One region of the Clostridioides sp. LIBA-7602 genome, then DNA from elsewhere that is predicted to be linked to it. Evidence: riboswitches for the same ligand, from Rfam matches in the RefSeq annotation. Region 1 holds a riboswitch; each other region holds the start of a gene.
What was found. A riboswitch is a leader RNA that binds a small molecule or an ion and turns the genes downstream of it on or off. The one in region 1 is predicted to bind lysine.

Region 1 (5,570 bases):
AGTCGGATTTGATAAGGATAAACAAGAATAAAAATAAGAAACTATATTGAATAAATTAAATATTATAAAAAGAGGGTGTCTCTAATGAATTAAATTCATGTTGAGACACCCCTTTTGATTATACATTACTTATTTAATTAGTCTAAATTTCTAAGGTCATCCATAAGTTTAGTCTTGTCAGCCGTTTTTTCATCTTTCATTTTTATAACTTTAGCAGGAGAACCAGCAACAACAGCACCAGCTTCTACGTCAGTAGTTACAATAGCACCAGCTGCAACAACAGCACCTTTACCGATTCTAACACCTTCAAGAATAACTGCATTAGCTCCTATTAAAACATCATCTTCAACTATAACAGGAGTAGCAGAAGGTGGTTCTAAAACACCAGCGACAACAGCTCCAGCACCTAGATGAACATTTTTACCAAGAGTACCTCTAGCTCCAATAACAGCATTCATATCTACCATAGAACCTTCACCAATAACAGCTCCTATATTTATAACAGCTCCCATCATTACAACAGCATTTTTTTCTATAGTAACCATGTCTCTTATTATTGCACCTGGCTCAATTCTTGCATGTTCACTTAAAGTATTTTTTAGAGGAATAGCAGAATTTCTTCTATCGTATTCTACATGAGTATCTATTATATCTTTACCATGTTTATCTAATACTTCCATTATATCTTCATAGTCACCTATAAATATATAAGAACCATTGCATCCAAATACTTTAAATTTATCAGTTGATTGGAAATGTAAAGAGTTAGTATTTACATATACCTTAACAGGTGTTTTCTTTTTAACTTCTTTTATATATCTTGCTATTTCATAAGCATCGTTTAAATTTACCATTTGTTAATTCTCCTTGTATTTCATTATATTTCTTTTATTATATACTTATTTATCAATTTTAGTATATACTTACTTTTCATTATTTACATTTTATTTTACAGATTTTTTATTATATAAGCATAGTATCAAATAAATTTATCTATTGTATATATTTGAGTTATACTGTGTATCCTCATTATATTATTGTTATTATCCTAACATGCTGTCCATATTATAAAATCCTGGTTTTTGTTTAACTAAATATTTAGCAGCAGCTATAGAACCACTTGCAAAGATACCACGAGATTGGGCTTGATGGCTTATTGTAAGTACTTCATTATCTCCAGCAAACAGAGCATCATGTTCACCAACAATGTTTCCACCTCTTATAGCATGAATACCAACTTCATTTGTTTGTCTTTTCGCACTACGACCATATCTACCATAATTATTTTCAACGTTTGGTAAAACCTCTTTTATAGCGTTAGCAATCATAACAGCTGTGCCACTTGGGGCATCTACTTTTCTGTTGTGATGTTTTTCTATTATTTCTATATCAAATCCTTCTAATAATTTAGCTGCATCTTTAACCAATTTTACTAATACATTTACACCAAGAGACATATTATATGATTGGAATACAGGAATAACTTTAGCCGCTTCATGTATTTTGTTCATTTCTTCATCATTATATCCAGTAGTAGCGATTACTAAAGGTGTCTTAGTTTTTAAAACATAAGATAAGATATTATCTAAATTAGAGTGATGAGAAAAATCTATAACTACGTCAACTTTTTCAACTATAGTGCTCATATCTTCATAGATTTTAAGGTCACCTTCACAGCTATCCATACCTCTAGCTGAAACACAAACCAACTCTAATTCACTATCTTCTCTTATAGTATCGGCTAAAATCTTACCCATTTTTCCATCATAACCAGTTGCTATAACTTTTAACATAATTTCCTCCTATGATTAAGGGCTAACTTTTGACCAAACTTATTTTTTACCATGCATCAATTTTTACTATGCATTAACTTTTAGTCCAAAGTTAACTAATTCTTTCTTTAATACTTCTAAATTTGCTGGGTCCATTTCTGCTAGAGGTAATCTTAAATCTCCAACATTGAATCCTAATAAATTCATTGCAGTCTTAACTGGTATAGGATTTACTTCTATAAATAAAGCTGCGATTAGAGCATCCATACCAAGTTGTAATTTTCTAGAACCTTCTATATCGCCTTCAAAGAATTTAGCTACTAAATCGTGAGTTTCTTGAGGGCAAACATTAGCAAGTACTGATATAACTCCTTGACCTCCTAAAGACAATAAAGGAAGTATAGTATCATCGTTACCAGAGTAGATAGCAAAGTCATCTGGTACTAAGCTAGCTATTTCTGCAACCTGTCCTAGGTCTCCACTAGCTTCTTTTACAGCAACTATATTATCTATTTTAGCAAGTTCAACTATAAGGCTAGGGCTTATATTTACACAAGTTCTTCCAGGGACATTGTAAAGTATAATTGGAAGTTTGACACTGTTAGCTATTGTTTCAAAATGACGTTTAAGTCCAGCCTTATTAGCTTTATTGTAATAAGGAGTTATGATTAATAGAGCATCTACTCCTAATTTTTCAGCTTCTTGGCTTAGATTAACTGAGTGCATAGTATCATTAGAACCACTTCCAGCTATAACAGGAACTCTTTTATTAACTTTTTCTACAACATACTTAATAGTAGCAAGTTGTTCTTCATCAGTCATAGTATTAGCTTCACCAGTAGTACCACAAGATACTATAGCATCAGTACCATTAGCTATTTGGTATTCAACCAATTCGCCTAATTTGTCAAAATCAACTTTGTTATCCTTTGTAAATGGTGTAACTAGAGCAACAGCAGAACCTTTAAATATCATATAAAATCAATCCCCTCTTTTTTATTTTTGTGTTTTATATTACAGTTACTTCTAATGCTTGTTTTTGTGTTATTATTAATATTTTACAAAATTATATATTTATACAATTTTGCATATTATACTAAATCGTATGATAAAGCCATTTCAGCTATTTGAATTGCATTAGTTGCAGCACCTTTTCTTATATTATCAGCAACAACCCAAAGATTTACACCATTATCAACACTAAAGTCTCTTCTTATTCTTCCAACAAATACTTCATCTCTATTGTCAAATTCTACAGCAGTTGGATATTCATTCTTAGCAGGATTATCAACTACTACAACACCTGGAGCTTCTTCAAGTGTTTTTACCAAATCTTCTAACTCAAATGGATTGTTAAATTCAACATTTATAGATTCACTGTGACCATTTCTTACTGGAACCCTTACAGTAGTTGCAGTTATTTTTAAGTCATAGTTATCAAGTATTTTCATAGTTTCATTTACCATTTTCATTTCTTCCTTAGTATATCCATTTTCAGTAAATGAATCTATATGAGGAAGACAATTGTAAGAGATTTGATGAGGGTAGAATCCAGTAGGATTACCATTCATTCCTTGCTCTAAATCCTCAACTCCTTTAACACCAGAACCAGATACAGCTTGGTAAGTAGAGTATACTACTCTCTTAATTTTGTACTTATCATCAAGTGCTTTAAGAGGAACCATAGCTTGTATAGTAGAGCAGTTAGGATTAGCTATTATGCCTTTGTGTTCTTTTATTGCTTCTGGATTTACCTCAGGAACTACTAAAGGCACATCTGGGTCCATTCTCCAGTGACTAGAGTTATCTACTACTAAGATTCCATTTGATGCTGCTATTGGAGCATACTTTTCACTAATACTTCCTCCAGCAGAGAATAATGCTATTTGTATACCTCTATCAGTAAATGAAGTTTCCTTCAATTCTTCTACTATATATTCTTTACCACCAAATACTACTTTAGAACCAGCTGATTTAGAAGATGAGAATAAAAATAGATTTTCTATTGGAAAATTTCTTTCTTCTAATACTTTTAAAAATGTTCTACCTACCATTCCAGTAGCACCAACTATCGCTACATTTACTTTTTTCATATAAATTCACCCCAATTTTAAATTATTAAAACATTATTTTATTTGATTTTAGTTATACAAGTAAGATATGTTAATATTTTTATATATCCAAAAACTTTAATATTATATTAACAACTTTAATTATATACAAAAAACGTACAAAGGTATACTTTGTACGTCTAATTTATCACTCAAAGTAAACCCTGTAGCTCATCACTCATAATATAAGTGACAGTATTACACATGTTATGTGTAATCCCAGAAAATATAATTGCAAGAAATATTTTCTTCGGCTGTAAATCCTTTTTCCAATCATTAACGCCTGCCAGCTACTATTGGATACTCTTAGTTACAGCTACCTCTACCCTAGGTTAATAGGATATTAAAATTTGATTATTCTAATAATAATACATATTTAAGAAAAAATCAACTTATTTATATAAATATTGCTAAAATTTAAATCCAAAATTTGTCATTTCTTGTTTTAATACATTTAGATTAGTTTCTTCCATTTCAGCTAGAGGAAGTCTTAAATCTCCAACATTAAAACCTAAAATATTCATGGCAGTTTTAACTGGCACTGGATTTACTTCTATAAATAAGGCAGCAATTAAAGCATCCATATCAAGTTGTAATTTTTTTGAGCCTTCAATATCACCTTCAAAGAATTTAGTTACTAAATCATGTGTTTCTTTAGGACATATGTTAGCAAGTACAGAGATAACACCACTTCCACCTAATGATAATAGTGGTAAGATAGTATCATCGTTACCGGAGTATATAGCAAAGTCTTTAGGTACTAATTTAGCTATTTCTGCAACTTGAGCTAAATCTCCACTTGCTTCTTTAACAGCAACTATATTATCTATCTTAGCAAGTTCAGCCACAACAGATGGCTTTATATTTACTTTAGTTCTTCCAGGTACATTATATAAAATAATTGGTAACTTAACGCTATTTGCTATTGTTTCAAAGTGAAGTTTAAGACCTTTTTCATTAGTCTTATTATAGTAAGGAGTTATTATTAAAAGACCATCCACTCCTAATTTTTCAGCTTCTTGACTCATATGAACAGACAACATAGTATTGTTTGAACCAGTACCTGCTATAACAGGTATTCTTTTGTTAACTTTTTCAACTGTATATTTTATTACAGCAAAAATTTCAGATTCACTCATAGTAGTTGCCTCACCTGTTGTTCCACAAACAACTAGTGCATCTGTGTCATTCTCAATGTGGTATTCGATTAATTCACCTAATTTTTCAAAGTTGACATTATTATCCTCTGTAAATGGGGTAACTAAAGCAACAGCAGAACCTTTAAATAACATATAATCAAATCTCCTTTTTTATCTAAATTTAATTTTTTAAGTACAATAATAATTATAGTACAAATTAATTAATTTTAATAGGTATAGTTAATATCTTAACTGTTTAAATAAGATATTTATATTATATTAATATTACAAAAATTTGAAATAAATGTTTTATTCTCAAAATATGCATATTAATTTAATAAAATATACCAAAATGGAAATAAAAAATAAATTTTATGCGAATTTAATAACTAATAATTAATATATTTAGGTTATAATAAATATGTGCGTAAAATCTAATAATAAGTAATAATACGGAAAATTTAGGAGGAATAATATGGATACTTTAAAGGAACTTTTTAAAATAGGAAGTGGGCCTTCAAGTTCTCATACTATGGGGCCACAAAGAG
Region 2 (5,570 bases), 1.5 Mb from region 1:
AGATGTACGAGGCGGAAATACTAATTATTATGTAACTTTAGATTCAAATAAAGAAATAATATTCAAGGCCACTTCAAAAGTGTCTAGTGAATTGCCATTGACTCAAGTTGGAGATAAAGTTAAAATATCGTATTCAAAAGAAGCATCTGGTGTAATTGAAATGTCAGAATTTGATAACCTAAATATTGCAAACTTTGAAGACAAAAAAGCAAAAGAGGGAACAGGAACTGACGAAAATACAAACTCTCAAGATTCTGGAAATCAAGAGAATGTATAGTTTAACTTAAAAAGTCTGAAAATAGTATTTAATATGTTAATAGCTAGTTTTTATAAAATTTATTTTTATAAAAACTAGCTATTTTATTTCAATTCTTTGTAAATTTAATGTCATAAAATTAATATAATATTAGTACAACTTTGCAAATAATACTTCAAGGAGAATGTACTATGACAAATATGGAAAAAGAGATATTGCTTTTAATTAGCAGGGTTAGATGTGTTACAGAAGCTCAATTTAGAAAGATTTATGGAGACCAAAAGAGATATAATAAAAAAAACTTTAAAAAAACTTTGAGAAAAATGTGTAGTGAGTATACATTAAAAAAATATCCTTGTGATGTGGATTATTATAATTATAAAGACCTCTCATATGTATACTATTTAAATGGTAGTAAACTTTTTAAGGGAGATGATTTAATAAAGGCTCTAGTAGGGTCAGAATTAGTTGTTAGAATCAATACTGCAGGTTGTGATGTAAAAAGATTCTACCGAAATGTTAGTGTGGATGATATGAAATATGATTTATTTATTGAATATACAGACCAATTTGGTAATATAAAACAAGTTTTAGTAGATGTTGATTTAGATAATGAAATAGATATTTCTAAATATGAAAATCTTTCTAGAAAGATAGATAAATCTACAATTCCATTTTTTAAAGTGCCAAACGTTTTGGTAGTTACGCCAGATAATCTATCTGAATTAAATGACTTAGAGAGATACGATAATGAGTATAGCATAAATTTTATAGATTTAGGGTTAAATAAACTATTTAATTGTATATAAGCTAATTTTAAAAAAGAAGACTATGGATTTGCCACATTTTGTAAAATAATTGTTGCAATATTATATAGAATGTGATAAAACTATATTAATAAATTAATTAAAAAATAATGAGCCTAGGGTAGAGGTAGCTATATTCAATAGTATTCAATAAGAGCTGGTAAGTGTTGATGATTGATGAAAGGGTCTATAGCCGAAGAAAATTTGTTGACGGACGGATTTTCTGGACTTATGCATAATATGTATAAGGCTGTCACTTTTAAAGTGGTGAGCTACAAGGTTACTTGGTCTATGAGATTTACACGTCCAAAGTATACCTTTGGGCGTTTTTATTTATCAAAATTTAACTTGAGGGGGAAAAAGCATGAGTATAATTGTTCAAAAATATGGTGGAAGTTCAGTAGCAGATACTGATAAAATAAAATCAATTGCAGAAAATATAATAGAACGAAGAAAAGAAAATCCACAAATGGTGATAGTTGTATCTGCCATGGGTAAATCTACTGATGAATATATAAAATTGGCTAAAGAATTGAGTAATGAACCTAGTAAAAGAGAATTGGATGCATTGATGTCTACTGGAGAAATGATTTCAGCTTCTTTATTATCAATAGCATTAAATGCACTTGGATGTAAGGCTGTAAGTTATAATGCTTATCAATTAAATATAAAAACAAGTGGTCTTCATGGAAAGTCTCAAATTGATGATATAAATGTAAATAGAATTAAAAATAGTTTAGATGAAGGAAATGTCGTAATAGTAACTGGATTTCAAGGAATCAATGAAGATGGTGATGTAACTACTCTTGGAAGAGGTGGTTCAGATACATCTGCTGTAGCTCTTGCAGTCAAATTAAATGGAAAATGTGAGATATATACAGATGTTGATGGAATCTATTTTACAGACCCAAGAAAATATTCAAAAGCTAGTAAACTTGATGAGATTGAATATGAAGAAATGCTTGAATTAGCAAGTTTAGGGGCACAAGTAATGCACTCAAGAAGTATAGAACTTGCACAAAAATATGGTGTTGAAATTTATGTTGGACGTACATGTGGTACAGTAAAAGGAACATATATAAGAGGGGGAAAAGACATGAAATTAGAGGATAAAGTAATAACAGGATTAGCTACTAGTGATGATGATAGTTCTATAACAATAAAAGATTTTAAAGCAGAAAATATATCTAGTTTATTTGAAGATATAGCAACTATTGGAATAAGTGTAGATATGATAAGTCAAACTGCACCTATTTTAGATAAGATAAGTGTATCATTTACAGTTCCAAAAGAAGAACTAGGTGAATGTAAAAAGATAGTATCTAAATATACAGATGAAGAACATGTAGTAATTGATAATAATATCACTAAATTTTCTTTAGTAGGTCTTGGTATGAAAAATACTTCTGGAGTTGCTGCTAAAGTATTTAAGATATTTAATGAAAATGGTATAATGATAAAACTTATAACTACATCAGAAATTCGTATAACTTGTGCTATAAATTCTGATGATAAGCAAGTAGCTATAGAGAAAATAGCAGAAGTATTTAATATATAAAATTTGGGGAGGATATTATGAAACTTCATGGAACTATGACCGTAAATGATAATGAATTATATATTGGAGGAGTGAGTTGTTTAGAACTTAGTAAAAAATATCAAACTCCACTTTATGTATTTGATGAAGCTTTAGTAAGACAAAACTGTAGAGAATATGTAGAATATTTTAAAGCAAAAGATGGAAAAAATAAGGTTGCTTATGCAGGTAAGGCTTTTTTACCTCTTTACATGTGTAACCTTATAAATGAAGAACAAATGTGCCTAGATGTAGTTTCAGGAGGTGAATTATATACAGCTTATAAGTCAAACTTTCCTATGGAAAAAGTTTTCTTCCATGGAAATAATAAGACTAAAGAAGAAATAAATATGGGATTAGATTTAGGTGTAGGTAAATTTGTAGTAGATAATTTTTATGAATTAGACTTGATTGAAACACTATGTGAAGAAAAAGGTAAGACTCAAGAGATATATTTTAGAATAACACCTGGCATAGAAGCTCATACACATGATTATATAAAAACTGGTCAGATAGATTCTAAATTTGGATTTGCCTTAGTAAATGGAGATTTGTTTAGAGCTATAGAAAAATTAAGTGAATACAAAAATATCAAACTTGTGGGTCTTCATGCTCATATAGGTTCGCAAATATTTGATGTAGAGCCATACATAGATACAGTAGATATAATGATGAACTTGGTAAAAGAAATAAAAGAAAAATTCAATATACAATTAACAGAAATTGACTTAGGTGGAGGTGTAGGAGTTTATTATAGTAAAGAAGATAAGCCTAAAACTATAAAAGAATTCTGTGAGACTATAATCACTAAAGCAGAAAGTTCATGTAAAGAGCTTGGAATAGAAATGCCTATACTGGTAATAGAGCCAGGTAGATCAATAGTTGCAAATGCAGGAAGTACATTGTATACAGTAGGCTCAATAAAAGATATAAAAGATGTTAGAGTGTATGTAAGTGTGGATGGAGGTATGACAGACAATGTAAGACCTTCTCTGTATCAAGCTAGTTATGAATGTAGTATTGTAAATAAAATTAACCATGAGACTATGAATCATGTAACAATAGCTGGAAAATGTTGCGAGAGTGGAGATATATTGATTGGAGATATAGATATAATGGATATTAAAAGTGGAGACATACTTATAACAACATCAACAGGTGCATATGGATATTCAATGTCTTCGAATTATAATAAGATACCAAGAGCGGCGGTAGTCTCAGTATTTGATGGAAATGACAAGATAATATGTAAGAGACAAAGTTATGAAGACTTATTGTCTTTAGAAATATAGAATAAAAATTAAATATTAAAGTTTATTTTAAGTAGATTTGCTAAGGTGTATATAGCTCTAAATTAATTTTTAGTTTGTTGTAGTTATACATAGCATATCTACTTATTTTTCATTTTACTAACAAATTTCTTGTAATAAATATAAAATATTTTAAAAACTTCCTAATTATGATAAAATTTAAAGTATATAACAAGGAGGGGTTTAATGAGAGGAAGAGTAATTTTATTAATATCGATATTATCTATATTTCTTGTAGGATGTTCATTTAATAATAAAGATGAAATAAATTTAACTGAGCAAGGAAAAACATACTTAGAAAAACATGACTATAAAAAAGCTATGGAATCATTGTCCTCTGCATTAGAAGAAGACAATACTAATGAGAATGCAAGGGCTATGTACATGCAAGCTATGAGAATGTCAAATATGATTGAGTTTGAAGAAGTAAAAAATTACGAGGATGCAATTAAGGAACTTAAGCTTATAGAGAAAATAAAAAATGGTTCATCTGTTATTAAAGAAGAAGCAACCAAAAAGAAAGAGGAATTAACGAAGTTAGAAAAAGAGCAAAATGAAGCAGAAGAGCAAAGAAAGAAAAAGGCAAAAGATACAGCAGGAGAAGATAGATATAGAGTAGAATCTGATGCAAGGAAAACTTCTTACAGTAGAAATAATAAAAGTAATAAATCTAGTTCTAAAAATGACAATAAAAAATCAGATGATGATAAATCTGATAATAATAATGGTTCTTCTCAGAATCAAGAAAAACCAAATAATAATCCAACACCAACACCACCTTCTCCAGAGACTAGTGGGGGCTCAGATAGTGGTGGAAATTCTCAAAACTCAAATAATCAATAAAGATAAAATACATATATGTAATTAACAAAATATGTATTATAAAAAATTAACTCTTAGCAAACATAATTTGCTAAGAGTTAATTTTTTTAAAATAATAGAAAGGAGTTAATTTGCAATTAAAAATTAAGCGTGCAATAAGTATAAGTTATTGTAATCGATTGTCTATATATTTATCAACATAAGTTTTTACAACAGCTGCTATTGGTACTGAAAGGAAAACACCTATAAAACCAAATAAAGATTGACCTATTAAAATTGCAGAAATTACCCATATAGCACCTATTCCAACTTGATTACCCATAACTTTTGGTTCTATAAAGTTTCCATCTAATTGTTGTAATATAAATATAAATATAACAACCCATATAGTTTTTTGTGGGCTATATAAGATTGTCATAGCTATTGGAGGTATTGCACCAATGAAAGGACCAAAATATGGTATTATATTACCTAAGAATATTATTGAAGCCAAAAATAAAGCATTTTCTATTCGAATAACAAATTGAAATCCTAAGAATGCAATTATACCAATAATAAGAGAATCTAATATTCTACCAATTAAATAATCATAAAAAATATCGTGAGTAGTCCTAAAGAATTCTATAATATCATCTGCTTTGTTTCTAGCAGTAGAAGAGTATAGTAATTTCTTAAATCCCAACGCAATTTTTTCTTTGTCATATATAATATATATAGACAGTATAAATCCCATTGTCATATTAAATAGCATAGAAGATATGCTAAGTGTATAGGCTAATAGATTTTTAGGAATTCTACTA
Region 3 (5,570 bases), 180 kb from region 1:
GTTTATATTATTGAACGCTTCTATATGCATCTGATAGCTTACATCAACATCGTCAAAAGCTCCTGCTTTAACTAAGTCACATTTTCCTCCTGTTGTTTCTTCAGCTGGTGTCCCTATTAATACAATTTTTCCTTTAAAATGTTCTTTTAACTTACTTAATACTATACAGGCTCCTAGTGTAGATGCCGCAATCCAGTTGTGTCCACAAGCATGACCTGGCTCTTTATCTTCTCCATATCCAGGAAGTGCATCATACTCAGCTAAAAATGCTATAGTAGGACCATCACTATCTCCTAATTCTGCTCTAAAAGCAGTATCCATATTGCAGTACGGATAAGTTGTATCAAATCCATATTCCTTCATTTTCTCTACTAAGTACTTTGATGATATATATTCTTCTTCGCCTAGTTCTGGGTTATTGAATATAAAATCACATACTTCTTCAATTTCTTTTCCAAGTTCATCCTCTATCTCATAAGCTCTTTTCTTTACACTCTCTATCATAACTTACCTCCTATTAGAATCCTAGATATAATCCTATTGTCAAGAATACCATTACAAGAATTGTTAATACTACCATTAGAGGAACTACGAATCTAACCCACTTTGACCAAGGAATATTAGCTACTGCTAGTGCTCCCATTAAAACACCTGATGTAGGTGTTATTAGGTTAGTTACACCTATACCAAATTGATAAGCTGTAACTATCATTTGTCTAGATACATCAACTAAGTCTCCAAGTGGTGCAAGTACAGGTATTGTAAGTGATGCAAGTCCTGATGCTGATGGTATTAAAAATGCTATTAAACCTTCTATCAAGAAAGTTAAATTTATAAATATAGTTTTTGGTAGTCCATTTAATAAATTTGCTGCAGAATTTAAAATTGTATCTATTATAAATCCATTTTCTGCTATTATTACGATTCCACGTGCAAATGCTATACATAACCCAGCTGTCATTAAATCTCCTGCTCCACTTATAAATGAATTAACTATTTCATCTTGTTTAAGCCCTGACGCTATTCCTGATATTATACCTATTGCTGTAAATATCATTGCAATCTCAGTTATATACCATCCTAACCTTAAAACTCCAAATATCATAATTGCCATACCTATTACGAAAATTGCTATTACCATGGCTTCTCTTTTTGTAAATTCTTTTATGTTTGTATCAGTATTAGTCATTGATTCTTGATTTAGTGATATATCGTGTACTAAAGACTTTTTAGGGTCTTTTTTAACTCTATTGGCATACATCATAACAAATCCTATGGATATAGCCATATATATTATAAACATAACAACTCTAAACTCTATTCCAGAACCTGGTGTTATTTGTGACAATGCCTGTGCTATTCCTACAGAGAAAGGATTAGTAGTTGCCGCTCCAAATCCAGCTGTTGCTCCTATAAACACTGTTGCCACCGCAGTTAATGAATCATATCCCATGCTGGTCATAAGTGGAATAAATATCATATAAAAAGGTAATGTTTCTTCACTCATTCCAAAAGTTGTACCACCAAGACCAAACAAAATCATTGATATAGGTATTATTAAAAATTGAAACTTCTTCATTTTATTTACAGTGTGTGCTATAATGGCTTCTATTGCACCTGTTTTGTTAACTATTCCAAAAGCTCCTCCAACTATCAAAACAAATCCAACTACTTCAGCTGCATCTATAAATCCCTTTATAGGAGCTGAAAATACATCAGTAACACCTTGTGGATTTGATGGTGCTTTTTCATAAGTTCCAGCTACAACAACTGACCTTCCATCTATATCTACCCTTTCAAAATTTCCACTTGGTACTATCCAAGTAAGAACTGCCATTACCACTATTAATAAGAATATTATAGTAAGTGTCTGTGGCATACTAAACCTCTTCTTTTTTAAACTGCTCATTTGTAATCTCCCCACTTTTTAAATTAAAATATTTTATTATTGCATCCCTTTTCTATCCTATTTTGCATAGATGTAAAAAAGCTCAACATGGATACATGTTGAGCTAAATGTGCTAAATACAACATACCTACATCTTCCCTTTATCTTATCTAAGATAGCTCTCCATCAAAATTCGGGCTGATTTTGATGACAGTACTGTACTTATTAAATACAGTCCCAGCACTAGCTTTGGACACTAGCACTTCGGCACTTACTCCTTTTATATTGCTTCATTGGTTTCCGACCTCTTCAATATTAATCTTAGTAAATGCAACCTCTACCTCAATCTTTTTATTAGATGAGGTAATGCTTATTAAATTTTATTTATTGTAAATAATTGTAGCATAATATGTCGAGATTGTAAATATTTTCAATATAATAATACTTACATTTAATGACATTGACAAGTTTAATTTATACTATTCCAGTATATAATTATAACTTTAGTTTTATGTTTAAAAATATATTTATCTTCTCTTTTTTCTATATTATCTATATATTTATCTACCACTTCACCAAAATTAATCTTTTTATTTAATTCAGTTTCCATTTTAAGATGTATATCTTCTATGCTATCAAATTCAATTTCATTTTCTACATCAATAAACTTTGTGTCTGCACATATATTCAAAGAATGTAGTATATTTGGAATATATATATAATCTGGGCAGGTTCTATCTTTCTCCCCTAAATCAATATACAAGTCATTGAATAATGGCTTTTGAATAGTCCTTACTATAATTACTTTTTCTTTAGCCAACTTATTCATTTTATTCAAGGCATCTTTAATATTCCAAATTCTATAAAGTGAATTCACAGATAAAATGTAGTCACTGCACTCAATATTGACATCTTCCCACTTACCTTGTACTGTGTTTATATTAGTTATATTATGTTCCCTAATCTTTTGTCCAAGTACATCAAGCATATCCCTTGAAAAATCATTAGCAGTTACGACCTTGCATTTTTTAGAAAGTGGTATAGTAAATTTACCTGTACCTGCACCAATTTCTATAAGATTTTTTCCTTCATCTATTAATTTATCAATAAAATCAAATACTTCTTTTGAATAATCATAAAGTGTTGGATTATCATCATACTTATGAGATAATTTTTTAAAAAATAGTCTTTCCACCTCATCATCAAATGCTCTTTCCTTTGCATATCCTTCTTTATTTTCAATATACTCATGCCATTTTTTTTCGAAATCTATATCTTTATAATACATGATTAATCTTCCTTTCTAAAAATGTTAAGGTTGAGACTTATCATTTTCCATAATCAAAGTAAACCACTTTTACTAAATTAATGCTATATTAATTAAGTGCTTAACTAAATAATTGATTACTCTGCTCTAAAAATTAATAAAATTCTCAATAAGCTCTTTAGTGTAAGTATGCTTTGCACTTTTATATAATTCTTTGGAACCTATAATTTCAACTATCTTACCATTTAACATAACTGCAATTTCATCACTAAATTCCTTTACTAAGTCTATATCATGAGATATAAATAAATAGGTTATATTAAATTGTTTTTGAGCTTTTTTCAGAACTTGTACAACTTGAGCTTGTACAGATACATCTAACATTGATGTAGGCTCATCCAATATTATAAATTTAGGCTTTAATAAAAGGACTCTGGCTAAAGCAACTCTTTGTATTTGTCCTCCACTGACTTGATATGGGTATCTAGTTAAGATTTCCTCGCTGATTCCAACAAAACTTAAATATTCCTTTATATATTCTGTTGATTTATTCTTCTCATAGATTTTATGAATCTTTAATGGTTCTACAAGGCTATCATATATAGTTTTCTTAGGGCTTAGAGCTGAATCTGGATGTTGAAATATTACTTGCATCTCTTTTCTTAAATTCCTCATCTGAGAAAAATTATAATTACTTATATTTCTACCATTAAAATAAATTTTACCTCCATCAGATTTAACAAGTCTTAAAATAAGCCTTGATAAAGTTGATTTTCCACATCCGCTTTCTCCTACAAGACCCAAGGTTTTTCCTTCTTCTATTTCAAATGATACATCATCTACTGCCTTAACTATTTTCTTATTAATTATTCCGCTCCTAAACTCCTTATAAAGATTACAAACTTTTATCATAAATAAAACACCTCACCTTTGAGCCATTTACATCAAATAGCACTGGCTCATAATCAGAACATGATTTTTTTGCAACTTTACATCTTGGAAAAAATCTACATCCTTTTGGTAAGTTTGTTAGACTTGGTGCTATCCCATCAATAGGCATTAATTTTTTATTTGGCTGTGAATCAATTAGACCTTTTGTATAAGGATGTAAAGGGTTATTAAATACACTATCTTTAGAACCCCTTTCTATGATTTTCCCTGCATACATAACCATAACTTCATCACAAAGTTTTTTGGCTAACATTAAATCATGAGTTATAAGTATCATGCTAACACCCATATTACTTCTTAAATCACAAAATACCTCGTATACTTGTTTTCTTATTATTGCATCTAGCCCTTTAGTTGGTTCATCTGCAATTATCCAGTTTGGGTTTAGTGCTGTCCCTATAGCTGCCAATACTCTTTGGCTCATTCCTCCACTTAGTTGGAAACCATAAGAATTGTAAATTAAATCAGTATTTGAAAATGAAAATTTTCTTAATATATCTAAGCTCTTACTCTTACATGAGCTCTTTTTTTCTTTTGCATGATAATAGAAAAGTTCATTAATATGACTTCCTATCTTTAACATTGGATTAAAAGAACTCGACGGATTTTGTGGTATTAATGCTATCTTTTTTCCTCTAATTTCTCTGAGTTCTTTTTCCTTAAGTTTTAATAAATCTTTGTCTTCATATAAAATGCTACCTGAGACAATTGAATTATTGGATACAAGGTTTAAAATTCCCAATCCTAGTACTGATTTTCCACTACCAGTTTCTCCAATAATTCCTGTAATTTTACCACTTTGAAAAGTTACAGATACTTCGTCTACAGCTCTCACTTTTCCTTCTTTAGTATTAAAATAAATTTTTAAATCTTTTATATTTATATCTCTGCTCATATTTTTGATTCCTTCTAAAGATATTGACTTAAAGAGTTGATTTTTTCATCAAACATATCCCTTAGCGCATCACCAACTAAATTTATACTACAACACAATAATAATATGCTAAAGCCTGGTGCCAGCAACAAATTAGGATAACTTCTAAAATGTGTTTTAGCATCATTTATCATAACTCCCCAATCTGCCTGTGGAGGTTGTATCCCTAATCCTAAAAAACTTAGCGATGCCATAGAAAGTACACTCTTCCCTATTCTTATTGTAAATAGTACTATAAATGGAGCAAATATGTTTGGAATTATATAATGAAAAATTATATGAAGATGGCTGGCACCTAATGCTCTTGCACCTTCAACATATTTTTCCTCTTTTACCTTTAGTACCTCTCCTCTAACTACTCTTGAAAACCCAGCCCAAGAAGTAAATACTATTGCTATTAATAAACTTTTTATTCCTGGACCAAGAACTCCAGCAAGAGCAATCATAAAGCTAAGACTTGGAAGACCTTGAAATATATTTACAATCGACTGAATTATCATATCTACTATACCACCACAATACCCTGCTAC

Region 2: another riboswitch for lysine. It lies ahead of ACTG45_RS11250 (aspartate kinase); the one in region 1 lies ahead of ACTG45_RS17570 (aspartate-semialdehyde dehydrogenase).
Region 3: another riboswitch for lysine. It lies ahead of ACTG45_RS16795 (YfcC family protein); the one in region 1 lies ahead of ACTG45_RS17570 (aspartate-semialdehyde dehydrogenase).

Annotation. Positions count from the first base shown of each region.
Region 1 covers NZ_CP196991.1:3,774,544-3,780,113, reverse strand. Annotated here, with positions in the region: gene dapD (2,3,4,5-tetrahydropyridine-2,6-dicarboxylate N-acetyltransferase) at 138-854, opposite strand; gene dapB (4-hydroxy-tetrahydrodipicolinate reductase) at 1,044-1,793, opposite strand; gene dapA (4-hydroxy-tetrahydrodipicolinate synthase) at 1,860-2,747, opposite strand; gene ACTG45_RS17570 (aspartate-semialdehyde dehydrogenase) at 2,864-3,865, opposite strand; lysine riboswitch at 4,043-4,216, opposite strand; gene dapA (4-hydroxy-tetrahydrodipicolinate synthase) at 4,294-5,175, opposite strand; gene ACTG45_RS17560 (L-serine ammonia-lyase) at 5,498-5,570, shown strand, end outside.
Region 2 covers NZ_CP196991.1:2,310,220-2,315,789, reverse strand. Annotated here, with positions in the region: gene ACTG45_RS11260 (hypothetical protein) at 1-277, shown strand, start outside; gene ACTG45_RS11255 (hypothetical protein) at 448-1,065, shown strand; lysine riboswitch at 1,177-1,345, shown strand; gene ACTG45_RS11250 (aspartate kinase) at 1,427-2,620, shown strand; gene lysA (diaminopimelate decarboxylase) at 2,638-3,930, shown strand; gene ACTG45_RS11240 (outer membrane protein assembly factor BamD) at 4,135-4,791, shown strand; gene ACTG45_RS11235 (AI-2E family transporter) at 4,937-5,570, opposite strand, start outside.
Region 3 covers NZ_CP196991.1:3,594,530-3,600,099, forward strand. Annotated here, with positions in the region: gene ACTG45_RS16790 (M20 family metallopeptidase) at 1-504, opposite strand, end outside; gene ACTG45_RS16795 (YfcC family protein) at 518-1,909, opposite strand; lysine riboswitch at 2,057-2,236, opposite strand; gene ACTG45_RS16800 (class I SAM-dependent methyltransferase) at 2,358-3,176, opposite strand; gene ACTG45_RS16805 (ABC transporter ATP-binding protein) at 3,303-4,067, opposite strand; gene ACTG45_RS16810 (ABC transporter ATP-binding protein) at 4,051-5,001, opposite strand; gene ACTG45_RS16815 (ABC transporter permease) at 5,016-5,570, opposite strand, start outside.